Regions from separate parts of the Rossellomorea sp. NPDC077527 genome, predicted to be linked through region 3. Evidence: predicted binding sites of a transcription regulator. Region 3 holds the regulator's gene; each other region holds the start of a gene.
The links. Region 3 encodes LexA, which represses DNA repair genes until DNA is damaged. Its sites were predicted from a motif close to CGAACATATGTTCG; they were not measured.
Positions count from the first base shown of each region.

Region 1: ACIGG7_RS13360 (YhjD family protein) is a predicted target of LexA. The motif match lies at 1,865-1,878, and genes of this name have one in related genera.
Region 2: uvrB (excinuclease ABC subunit UvrB) is a predicted target of LexA. The motif match lies at 1,785-1,798, and genes of this name have one in related genera.
Region 4: ACIGG7_RS05645 (Y-family DNA polymerase) is a predicted target of LexA. The motif match lies at 1,922-1,935, and genes of this name have one in related genera.

Region 1 covers NZ_JBITVL010000003.1:684,906-688,119, reverse strand. The annotation lists gene ACIGG7_RS13375 (DUF421 domain-containing protein) at 1-297, opposite strand, end outside; gene ACIGG7_RS13370 (IDEAL domain-containing protein) at 434-673, opposite strand; gene ACIGG7_RS13365 (competence protein ComK) at 870-1,439, shown strand; gene ACIGG7_RS13360 (YhjD family protein) at 1,447-1,836, opposite strand; gene ACIGG7_RS13355 (prolyl oligopeptidase family serine peptidase) at 2,040-3,214, shown strand, end outside.
Region 2 covers NZ_JBITVL010000006.1:61,522-64,735, reverse strand. The annotation lists gene ACIGG7_RS19350 (N-acetylmuramoyl-L-alanine amidase) at 1-1,328, opposite strand, end outside; gene uvrB (excinuclease ABC subunit UvrB) at 1,921-3,214, shown strand, end outside.
Region 3 covers NZ_JBITVL010000003.1:3,257-6,470, forward strand. The annotation lists gene ACIGG7_RS10010 (DUF896 domain-containing protein) at 1-229, opposite strand, end outside; gene ACIGG7_RS10015 (YneB family resolvase-like protein) at 324-974, opposite strand; gene yneA (cell division suppressor protein YneA) at 986-1,312, opposite strand; gene lexA (transcriptional repressor LexA) at 1,470-2,090, shown strand; gene glnA (type I glutamate--ammonia ligase) at 2,368-3,214, opposite strand, start outside.
Region 4 covers NZ_JBITVL010000002.1:81,965-85,178, reverse strand. The annotation lists gene ACIGG7_RS05660 (GRP family sugar transporter) at 1-330, shown strand, start outside; gene ACIGG7_RS05655 (glucose-1-dehydrogenase) at 343-1,128, shown strand; gene ACIGG7_RS05650 (EthD family reductase) at 1,177-1,479, opposite strand; gene ACIGG7_RS05645 (Y-family DNA polymerase) at 2,002-3,214, shown strand, end outside.

The DNA of each region.
Region 1 (3,214 bases), 680 kb from region 3:
ATCCTCCAGTATTTCGCCATCCTTTATCAACAAAGTCGGTTCTCCAAGAAAGAAGCGGTTTCCCCATTGACTCAATGTCATGAATGAGAAGAGTACGTGGAGGCCGACAAGAAAGACAAGGGCTGTGATGGTCGGCCAGAATTTGGTTGAGATCAATGGCTCGGATGCGATCGTACCTACGATGATGATGGCTACCAGGTCGTAGGGGGTCATTTGAACGATTGTTGATTTTCCCATCAGCCTCATGGCCGTGATGGTGATCAAGTATAGGACCAGAACTTTAATAAATAAGATCATGATGTTTCGCTCCATCGTATTCAAGTTAACCATTAGCTTCTGCCATTCGAGAGGATGTCATGCATGAAGAAGGACGAAAGGCCCGTCCATTAAAAAGGGAATGGCTGACTCAGAAGTGGAGTCAGCCATTTTATGATTATCCGTAGCTTATGTTCAATTCATTCAATTCTTTTGTTAATTTCATGAACAATTCTTTATCTTTAGTATCCAGGGCGGCATCAATGTCGGTTAGAAGTTTGGTTTTCTGTGTCATTAGGATGCTTTCATGCAGCACCATATCGATATAGATTTCCATTACGCTTCTTTCAGCGGATTTCTTCCGGTTAATGGCGGCGGCGGCTTTCATCATTTCTGTATAGGACTTTTTGCTTTCCATATACGTCACCCCTGAATTCTTTTTATTAGTATATGGTGTAAGTATTAAAAATTCAACTAAAAAATTAAATATTCAGATAATTTTTTATTCGTTTATGAGTGGCGATTGTCTAATTTCAGAATTTTTAAAAATATAGCAGACAATCCTCGAAATTTGTGGTATTATTTTGGAGAAAAATGTAAATGGAGGCGATGAAATGAGAGAAAAATCTCGAATTATAGAAGAATATGAAGTGAATCCCCATACAATGATCCTTCAGCCTATGGAGTACGGTGCCAGGACATTTACGAAAATAATAGAAATGGATGACGTATTGGTGTCCCCGTTTAAACCTTTTGATATCTTGAAGAAAAGCTGTGAATTCTTTGGCTGCTCATATGAGGGCAGAAAAGAAGGTACAAAAAAACTTACGGGTATCATCTACAAAGCCCCCATCATGGTAAATCCTGATCTGTCCATTTATCTATTCCCGACATCTTCTCCAGTCAAGCAGGAATGTGCCTGGGTCTCTCATTCCCATGTCCGGGGGTATGAACGGATGACAAACGGATCAACACGGATTTTTCTCCAAAATAATGAAACCTGCACGGTCCCCATCTCATACAGTTCCTTTGAAAATCAAATGCTCCGCACCTCTGATTTGCGTATTGCCTATACACAGCGAATCGCAGAGATGGAAAGTAAATATAATGCGAAGGTCCAGTCCGAAACGGGTAATGTTAAAATGTTTTATCTTAATAGACACATCCATAAAACTGATGCGTGAGACAACATCACGCTTCTTTTGTTGTGTCAGTCTTTGTTTCCATAAAGCGTCGGTACAAATAATGCCTCATTAAATCCTCCACCCGGTTCCTGAGGCGCGGATTAAAGTAATTATGGTGCTCTTCATATCCTTTATACAGAAACATATACATCGTGAATGCATCATCCGATTGCATCCGTTCAACTTTCATCTTATTCGTTCGCATATACTTTTTAACGTGTGCGAGTTCCCCTTGAATGACCTTCATCGTCTCCTCGATCAACTCTAAATAAGGACGCTTTAATTTAAATGGACTGCTGTCGACGATTTGCAGGTCGCGATTCAAAATCGTCAGTACCATGGGCAGATAAATCGCCTGCTCCAAAATATTTCGATCATTTTCCGGGATTCTTGTCATATGAAAAGACTCCTTTTCACCTTAGATTAGAACATGTGTTCGTATTTTTATTTTACGTTGATTTCAATTTACTTTCAATAGGGAAAGTTGTAGAATTTGAATTTGTTTCTATTATGAAGAGGAATACAGGTTTTTATCCGTGAAGGGAATAGGTTTTCCAATGGCGAAATAGAAAGGGAACAGAAAGAAAGGAAGGTGCCGGAATGAAAAAAGGCATGACGATAAAAGACCTCTACAAATTAAAAGCAGTATCAGATCCGAGGCTCTCACCAAGTGGGGAAGAGGCCTTGTTCGTTCAAACTGTTTTATGCGAAGAAAAAGATGAATATGTTTCAACCTTACATAGTATCGATCTGAAAAATCAGTCCACCCGTCAGTGGACCTTCGGCAAACAAAAAATCTCGTCACCAAGATGGTCACCAGATGGAGGGGGAATCGCTTTTATCTCCAACCGGTCCGGTGTCAATCAGCTATACTTGATCAGCCGGGATGGAGGGGAGGCAGAGCCGGTCACGGCCTGCCCGAATGGGGTCTCGAATCCTGTCTGGTCTCCTTGCGGTGAAAAGATTGCTTTGTCGATTCGTTTAGAGAAAGGCGAGACGTTTGATCACAAGGAAGAAAAAGAGAAGAAGCCAAAGCCGTTTATTGCCACAAGCATGAAATATAAAAGCGATGATCGCGGCTTCCATGATGATTCATATTCACAGGTCGTATGCGTGGATATAGGAACGAAAGAAATGAGAAGAGTTACGGATGACAAGCATGATTACGCCCTTCACTCCTGGTCCCCGGACGGAAAATATCTGTCCATCTCGACGGACAAGACAACCAATAGGGACTTCTCGTTTCAATCCGACTTATACCTATTGCACCTTGAATCAGGAGTGTTTCAACAAATAAACGGGGAGCATGGGTACTACGGAGAAGCAAGCTGGTCCCCGGACGGAAAGCACCTTGCCTATACGGGTCATAATCGTGAATATGAGAACGCTACTCATAATAAGGTATGGGTTCATGACCTACAGGCGGGACGCTCCGTTTGCCTGACAGAAGGGATGGACGTTCCCGTAGGGGATTTTCTCAATAGCGACTCTATCCAGGGATCTTCCCAAACGGGAATACAGTGGTCAAAGGACAATGAAAGCTTTTATTTCCTAGCCTCCGATGCGGGCAATACCGTTCTTTACTATGCACATATTGAAGGGGCAATTTATCCTGCGCTTTTACAGGAGCAGCAGCATGTCTATGGATTCGATCTGGATTCTGATCGACAAATCATCCTGCTTACGATGAGTAAGCCGACAGAGCCTGGTGAATTGTTTACGCTTCACGTACCGACTGGAGAACTGACGAAAGTCACCGATTTAAACGGAGATTG
Region 2 (3,214 bases), on a different contig from region 3:
AAAATTTGCATATAATGTGCCCAATCCCAGAACGGTCCTGGATCCCAGTGCATGGCGGGCTGTCTTGCTGCTGATGTTCCCGGCACTTCATCATGAGCGATGATGTGATCGCGGTCCAGCGGGATATTATATTCCCTTGCCAGATGCTTTACTAATCGCGCAGATGCATGATAGAGCTGTTCGTTATACCATGCTGCCCCTTCAATGGCGATTCCTTCATGTTCGATCCCGATGCTTTTGGAGTTGAAATACCAGTTACCGGCATGCCAGGCAACATCTTTGTTGTCGATCATCTGGGTGATATCACCATCTGAAGAGCGGATGACATAGTGTGCGGAAGCCTGGGTCGTTTCCCTTTGAAACACCGTTTTTGTTAAATCATAGCTGATTTCCGTGTCGTGAAGGACGATGTATTTGATCTCCTGATTATCATATGGGCGGTTGGCTTTATCGTAGTTGCCGTAAGACCATTCATAGACTGTCCCGTCATGATCAATTTGTTTGTAGGCAGCCGGGACGTAGTGGCAGGCAAGGCCGTTCGGACAATCTGCCTTCACTTCTCCGTCGTCAGATTTTAAGTGTAAGGAGTTGATGGTTTCTTTATTAGGTTCTGTTTGTTTCGAAGTAAGTTCCAAAGAATATCCGTCTTCAGTTTGTTTTGTTACTCCTTTGTTAATCGTTTCGTACACACGATCGGCAAAATCCCTTGCTCCAGTCTCATCAGAAGTGCCACTGTATTTTGCCACTGCCCCATACCATTCATTGAGGTCCGAAGGGGTTTGTCCCACCGTTTGTTTTGCATATTTGGCAAGTAATGCGGCAGCTCCACGGATGTTCTGTTTTTTATCTTTTTTCAACGTTTCTTTTGGTAGGGATAGTAAGTCTGCTGCCGTATTTAAGGTGTGGAGATTGGGATCGGTAATGGATAGATCTGATACTCTTTCAGCCGTCATGGTTTCCTGCACGTGCGAATCTTCCTTCCCTGATAGAAACATGTGAAGGGGGTCATCCGAGTGCGCTTCTTCGAGTGTATCAAGGTCGACATTCGTCAAATGCATCAGTCCATAGCCGCCGGAAGCACTTGGCTTGCCGTCATGATGCTCCCATAAGGACATGTTATAACCGACTGAAAGCAGAATTTCGACCGGTACATTAAACTCCTGAGCGGCTTCTTGAAAGACTGACTCAAGCGCGAGCTTGTCTACCATAGCTGCCCTGGCGATTCCATGAGAAGAACTCGAAGGAGACACCGGGGATATCGCAGATCCTAATAGGAACCCTGTCATACTCAAACTGCCTGCAACTTTCATCCATTTCGACTTTTTCATACATTCCTCCTGTTGTGAAGTATTTTAGTAGAACACATAAAAAAGCTTATAGAAAAATAGACTGAATAGTCAATCAATTATTAGATATATGCCTAGATGAATATTTAGGAGGAAACTAGAATAGAGAAGATTGAATTGTGGATAAAAAGTGAATAGTGTGAATAACATCCATATCCAATACGTTATACACAGGTTTAAATCGAATACATAAGGATTGTTCACAAGAAAATTGACGAATTGTGAATAAAATCAAGGATTTTCCACAAGGGGAATTGACTTATGCACATGTTTATACACAGGTTGTGTATAGAAAAGCTCGGATTCTGTCGAAAGCGGCCGTTTTTCCACCTCGGTTGTGTCGAAAAATCTAATACACGCTGTACTAAAGTCTGATCATAAAACTTATCCACAAAATTGGGGGTAGTTGAATAAGAGGTTCGATCCTCAAAAAATAAACGAACTTTTGTTCGCTTATTGTTGGTTAATCCAGAAGGAAATGTGGTAGAATGTGTATAAAAGAATTTACAGTGCTAAAGATGGGTATAAGTAGATAAATACAAGGTAGCAGTCCTTTATTATAGGAGGTTTCACGGTGAAAGATCAATTTGAACTCAAGTCTAAATATAAACCAGAGGGTGACCAGCCCCTGGCCATAGAGAAACTTGTGCAGGGTATCAATGAAGGGAAGCACCATCAAACCCTACTCGGAGCAACTGGGACCGGAAAGACCTTCACTGTCTCCAATGTGATCCAGAAGGTTGAAAAGCCGACCCTTATCATTGCTCATAATAAAACATTGGCAGGACAGCTCTACAGTGAGTTTAAGGAGTTCTTTCCTGATAATGCCGTTGAATATTTTGTAAGTTACTATGATTACTATCAGCCAGAAGCATATGTCCCACAGACCGATACCTTCATTGAAAAGGATGCAAGCATCAATGATGAAATCGATAAATTAAGACACTCCGCCACATCGTCATTGTTCGAGAGGAAGGATGTCATCATCATCGCCAGCGTATCGTGTATTTACGGTTTGGGTAATCCGGAAGAGTATCGTGAGCTAGTCCTTTCCCTGAGAACGGGGATGGAGATCGAACGGAATCAATTGCTCCGGAAGCTTGTGGATATCCAATACGAGCGTAATGACATCGACTTCCAGCGCGGGACATTCCGTGTGCGGGGAGACGTCGTGGAGATTTTCCCTGCTTCCCGTGATGAACACTGCATGCGTGTGGAATTCTTCGGAGATGAAATCGACCGGATTCGTGAAGTGGATGCCCTAACAGGGGAAATCATGGGAGATCGTGACCATATTGCCATCTTCCCGGCTTCCCACTTCGTAACCCGTGAGGAAAAAATGCAGGTGGCCATCAAGAACATTGAGAAAGAACTGGAAGAACAGCTGGCGATCATGAAAGAAGAAAACAAACTGCTTGAGGCCCAGCGTCTTGAGCAGAGGACACGTTATGACCTTGAAATGATGAGGGAAATGGGCTTTTGCTCAGGAATCGAGAACTATTCCCGACACCTTACATTACGTCCTTCGGGATCGACGCCGTATACACTTCTGGATTATTTTCCGGATGATTTCTTGATCGTGGTAGATGAGTCCCATGTGACCCTGCCCCAAATCAGGGGGATGTTCAACGGTGACCAGGCACGTAAAAAAGTGCTCGTGGATCACGGGTTCCGCCTGCCTTCAGCCATGGACAATCGTCCCCTGCGCTTTGAGGAGTTCGAGAAGAAAACCCAGCAGCTTCTCTATGTTTCGGCGACCCCGGGACCATATGAGCTGGAGCATACCCCTGAAATGGTCGAGCAGATCATTCGACCGACGGGACTACTGGATCCTATCATCGAGGTACGTCCAATCGAAGGACAAATCG
Region 3 (3,214 bases):
GCATTTTTTTCTTGGTTTGTATATCCTGAATCTTTTTCGGTGTTACTTCATTACCTTCCGGATCAAAGATTCTCGTATTTTCAATCGTGCCTTTCATCGATTGACGGAACGTTTCAAGGTATTCTTTCCTCAATTTAGTCTGTTCTTTAGCTTCTTGTTCTGTAAGTCCTTTTTCTTTGGACTTTTTGGCAAGTTCGTTGATTCGGTTCATTTTTGTTTTTGAAAGCATCTATAAAAACTCCTTTATTGCATAGTCAGCTAGTTCCAACAGTTGTATATTATACTACCGTCATGTTACTAGATTAAAGGAGATAAAACAAGAGTTAAGCATCTTCAAGCGAGGCCATATATTCCTTGAATCGTCTATGTACCGTTGCCTTTGAGACATCGTAGCCGAACCCCCTTAGGGTAGCTGCGATCTCAGCAAATGTCAATTCATTTTTCCTTAACCTTATAATTTCCTCGACAGGCACTTCAATGCGTTCCCTTCCATCCTGATTGCCTTTGTTTTTTAAATTTTTATGTGGTTTAAAGCCATTTCTAACAGCCCTTTGCATACCCCTTTTGATTTTCAGGTTATGAAGCTTCCTTTGATATTCCTCCACCATACTGACGATGTTTATGACCATTGAGTCGGATTCAGATAAGTGAAGTTCACCACTATGAGTCTGGCTGACAATCTTCACTTCTTCTTTTAATAAGCAGTGTATAAGGGCAATCTTCGCATTACCCCTTCCGATCCTTGTCTCGTCCTGTATGAACACAGCTTCGATCGATTGGTCTTTCACCATGTCCAAGAGTTCCAATACACCTGGACGGTCCAACTCGAATCCGCTCGCTTGGTCCTTTATGATCGCTTCGATTTCATACTGATGATCTAATGCCAATTTGACCAGTTCTTCCTCTTGACGTTCCAAGGAAGTTTCCTGCGTATTTTTCTTCGTACTTACCCTGCAGTATATTACCGCCTTCATCTTCTATCCCTCTATTCTTCATTCATGACAAGTTCATAATCTGATTGGGTGGATATGGTTGGATTTTCTATCGGCAACACAAGTGATTCTCCGGGTTTGATAGAAAAGGAGGTTAAGTCGTTTTCCTCTCCCACCCAGGCGATAAATTCTTCCACTGTCATAGAATAGTCTTCATTATACTGTTTTGCAATGGTCCAAAGAGTGTCACCATTCTTGACCGTGATACTTTGGTAGGATGGTTGGTTTGTGATATTGATTAATAAATAGACAGCGGATAAAAGAGCTAAAACAAATAATATGATTATATAAGAGAATCGAGACCAAATATGTGTTAACATATAAATTACCTCCATGCGAATGTTTGTTCTGTTTTCGATATATTCATTGTAATACGAACATCCGTTTGGTGTCAACACAAATTCGAACTTATGTTTGTATCTATTGGAAAGACATGCTATAATGGGAACATAAGATCTATAATAGAGGTGCGTGAACATGACAAAATTGTCTAAAAGACAGCAAGACATACTCCAATATATTAAAGTTTCAGTTAGAGAAAAAGGTTATCCGCCTTCCGTACGTGAAATCGGGGAAGCCGTCGGTCTTGCTTCTAGTTCCACCGTACACGGACATTTAGCCAGGCTTGAGAGCAAAGGTCTGATACGTCGCGATCCAACCAAACCAAGAGCAATTGAAATTCTGGATCTTGAAGAGGATACCATTCCTCGACAAAGAGTTGTCAATGTCCCATTAATCGGTAAGGTAACAGCCGGTCAGCCCATTACAGCAGTCGAAAACGTGGAAGAATTCTTCCCCCTCCCCGAACGGATGGCCCCTTCGGATGAACAGGTCTTCATGCTGGAAATCATGGGGGATAGTATGATAGAGGCCGGAATCCTCGACGGGGACTTTGTCATCGTACGCCAGCAGCAAACAGCCAATAATGGCGACATTGTCGTTGCCATGACAGATGAAGATGAGGCAACAGTCAAACGTTTCTTTAAAGAAAGGGACTATGTTCGACTACAGCCCGAAAATTCAACCATGGAGCCTATTATATTGAGAAATGTTTCGATTTTGGGTAAAGTGGTCGGAGTTTATCGTCAAGTGCATTAATAATCATCCCGCTACGAATTGTGCGTAGCGGGATTTTTGTTTTTTGTTAACATTTATATAGGGAATACATCTGCCAAAGGATTGAATAGGAAGTGTGGAGCATGTTCGCAGCTGCTTTATACTCAAGATCAGTATCAGGGAGTTAAGGTGTTTTATTGGTTTAACAAAGAACTAAGAGGTTGAAAATGAGACGTAGAAAGACTGGCTTCACGATGGAAAAAGTGTATAAAAACCAAAAAAACCTCGACACACAAGATGTCGAGGTTTTTTACTTCTATTAATACATTTGGATGTATTGCTCGCGCTCCCAAGGATGTACTTGTGTACGGAACATATCCCATTCGATTTCTTTTGCTTCTACGAAATGTTCGAAGATGTGTTCTCCTAGTGATTTCACGATGACTTCATTTGTCTTAAGGTTTTCAAGAGCTGCATATAATGTTGCTGGAAGATCTACGATACCTGCTTCCTCACGCTCTTTTTTGTCCATGACATAGATGTTACGGTCAATCGGTTTAGGAGCTTGCAGGTTATTCTTAACCCCATCCAATCCTGCTGCTAATAAGACAGCCATTGCAAGGTAAGGGTTTGCCGCAGGATCGACACTGCGCACTTCTACACGAGTACTCAATCCACGTGATGCAGGAATACGGATTAACGGGCTACGGTTACGTGCAGACCACGCAACATAACATGGCGCTTCATATCCTGGTACTAGTCGCTTGTATGAGTTTACAGTCGGGTTTGTGATCGCTGTAAAGTCAGTAGCATGCTTAATGATACCAGCAAGGAATTGGCGTGCTGTATCACTTAGTTGTAAGTCACCTTTTTCATCAAAGAAAGAGTTTACACCGTTTTTGAATAAGGACATATTACAGTGCATACCAGAACCATTGACACCAAATAATGGCTTCGGCATGAATGTTGCGTGTAAACCATGTTTACGTGCAATCGTTTTAACCACCAATTTAAATGTTTGAATATCGTCACAAGCTTTTAATGCATTCGCATATTTGAAATCGATCTCATGCTGACCAGGAGCTACCTCATGGTGAGATGCTTCGATTTCAAAGCCCATCTCTTCAAGTTCCAATGCGATGTCACGACGGCAGTTCTCCCCAAGA
Region 4 (3,214 bases), on a different contig from region 3:
GGATGGGAAGCAATCTTGCCTCAGGCGATCGGTATGTTCATCGGAGCCGTCGTCATCACATTCAGGCATAAACCATTTAACAAATATACGATTCGGAATATTTTAACCGGACTCATGTGGGCATCAGGGAATCTCGGACTGCTGCTTGCCCTTCCACGTATCGGGGTCGCGACAAGCTTTTCCCTTTCCCAAACGGGAATTGTCATTTCCACCCTTGGAGGTTTGTTTTTCTTAGGAGAAAAGAAATCGAAAAAGCAGATTCTCCTCGTCATAGCCGGATGTGCTCTAATCATTATCGGCGGTGTTCTATTAGGCTTCACGAAAGAATAAGGAGGAATGGATATGTATTCAGATCTGACAAATAAGGTGGTCGTTATAACCGGAGCTGCTACTGGTATAGGAAAGGCGATCGCGAAACGGTTCGCCGGGGAAGGCTGCAAAGTGGTCATTAATTACTTCAAAGAAGAAGAGAATCCTCAAGAACTAGTAAAAGAAATCGAGAAAGACGGGGGAACGGCCTCCATCATTCAGGGGGATGTGTCAAAAGAAGAGGACGTCCAGGGCTTTGTCAGCTTTGCACATGACACATACGGAAGTCTGGATATCTATGTGAATAATGCAGGTATCGAAAATGAAGTCCCGTCTGAAAACCTCTCGATTGAAGATTGGCAAAAGGTCATCAATACGAACCTGACCGGTACATTCCTTGGATGCCGTGAAGCGGCAAAATACATGCTCGAGCATCATATCAAGGGATCAATCATCAATGTTTCTTCCGTACATGAAATCATTCCCTGGCCTCATTTTGCCCACTATGCCGCCAGTAAGGGTGGGGTCAAATTATTAATGGAGAGCCTGGCATTAGAATTCGCCCCCGATGGGATCAGGGTGAATAATATCGCTCCCGGTGCCATCGATACACCGATCAATGCAGAGAAATTTTCCGATCCGGAGAAGAAAAAGGGAGTGGAGAAACTCATCCCTCTCGGTTATATCGGAGAACCCGAACAGGTTGCCTCCTGCGCGGCTTTCCTTGCATCTGATCAAGCGAGCTACGTTACGGGAACCACTCTCATCGCCGATGGTGGCATGACGAAATACCCTGGATTCCAGGCTGGAAAAGGGTAATCAATAAAAGCCGAAATCATGATTGATTTCGGCTTTTTTCGCTGTGTTTCAATCTACTATGGTGATGATTGGCGGTTTTTCTAAATATTTCATAAAGTTTGGAACGTCATCCTCTACGGCCTTCCACTGTTCGGAAGCGAACGCTTCTTTCATGTCCCTTTTATTCTCAAATTCTATTTCCGTTATTAAGTATAGGGCTAAATCGGTATTTTGATTTGAGAGAACCCGCTGTACCTTTGCGCTTTTTACATTGGGCACCTTTTCTACTTTCGGCATATGGGTATTGAAGTAATACTCCTCGAACTTTTCCTGATCTTTTGGCTTTTCATACATCACAATCACTTTCGCCATCAAAACCCCTCCTTGTCCTCGCAATTACATTCAATTGAATTTTAGCAATTATAGGAAAATGAGACTATTCAATTCATAACAAAAATATCGACAGGATTTGACTTTGGGGTGTGTTTTTCATGCATGTCGGGCCTACCCGAGCCGCCTCCGCTTTTCTATGTCCAGCTCCGGCGGCTAGAGGCTCGAGGTCATAAGTCAAACCAGCCAAAAAGGTAAAAAGCGCCTTTCCGACTGGTTCGCCTTATGCTTGTCGCCTCTGAACGAGCCGCCTCCGCTTTTCTATGTCCAGCTCCAGGGCTTAGAGGCTCGAGGTCATAAGTCAAACCTGCCAAAAAGGCAAAGAACGCCTTTCCGGCAGGTTCGTCTTATGCTTGTCGCCTCTGGGCAAAGCCCTTCCGCTTTTCTTATTATTCTCTCCGTTTCCAGTAATTTAAGTTGAAAGGGAACGTATATTCGTATAGAATCATAACTATACTATATAAGAACGTTTGTTCTATTTTAGGTAAAATGGAGGACGAAGATATGACTGTCGATTACAGTGTGCTACCACACCACAAGATTTTGTGCATCGATATGAAGAGCTTTTATGCTAGCTGTTCGGCTGTCATGGAGGGGCTGGATCCCCTTGAATGTCACTTGGCTGTAGTGGGGGATAGAAGCCGGCAGGGAAGCATTGTACTGGCTGCCTCGCCCAGGATGAAGAAGGACTTTGGTATCAAAACAGGTTCGCGGATGTTTGAAATTCCGAACGACCCCAGAATCCGGCTTGTAGAGCCGAAAATGGCGACATATGTACGGATTTCAACAGAGCTTACCCGTCTGTTTCATCGCTATGTACCGAAGGACGCCATTCATACGTACAGCGTAGATGAAAGCTTCATACAGATTGATGGGGCGACGGATCTCTGGGGAGATGCGACCACCATCGCCCGCAAGATCAAAGATGATATGGAAAGGGAGTTTCAACTCCCGTGCGCCATCGGCATTGGACCCAATATGCTCCTGTCTAAGCTGTGTCTGGATCTTGAAGCAAAGAAAAAGGGGATTGCCGAGTGGACATATGAAGATGTTCCGGAAAAGCTGTGGCCCCTGTCGCCGCTGAGTGAGATGTGGGGGATAGGCGGACGCCTCGAGAAGACCCTCAATCGCATGGGCATCTTTTCTGTCGGACAATTGGCGAAGTATGATCTCGAGAAGCTTGAGGCAAAGTTCGGTGTGATGGGAAATCAGCTTTATTATCATGCATGGGGAGTGGACCTGTCTGAAATTGGGGCACCGATCATGGATGGGCAGGTCAGCTTCGGCAAGGGGCAGATCCTCCTCAGGGATTATAAGGAGAAAAAGGAAATCAAACGCGTCATTTTGGAGATGTGCGAAGAAGTCGCGAGACGCGCCCGGACCCATCGTAAGGCGGGAAGGACTGTAAGTTTTGGGATCGGCTACAGCCGCGAAGAATTCGGAGGTGGGTTCCACCGGTCACGGACGATAGAGGAACCGACCAATATCACCATGGATCTGTACCGTGTGTGTCTCGAACTATTCGAAGAGAACTACAATGGAAAAACCGTCCGGAAAATCAACATTACTCTTTCGAATATAGTGGAGGATGGAGCGATGCAGGTGTCCCTTTTTGAACCTGACCGTTGGGAAAAACGGGAACTTGGGTATGTGGTGGACCGCATCCGAAATAGATATGGATCAGGGGCCCTGCTCCGGGCTGTATCCTACACGGAAG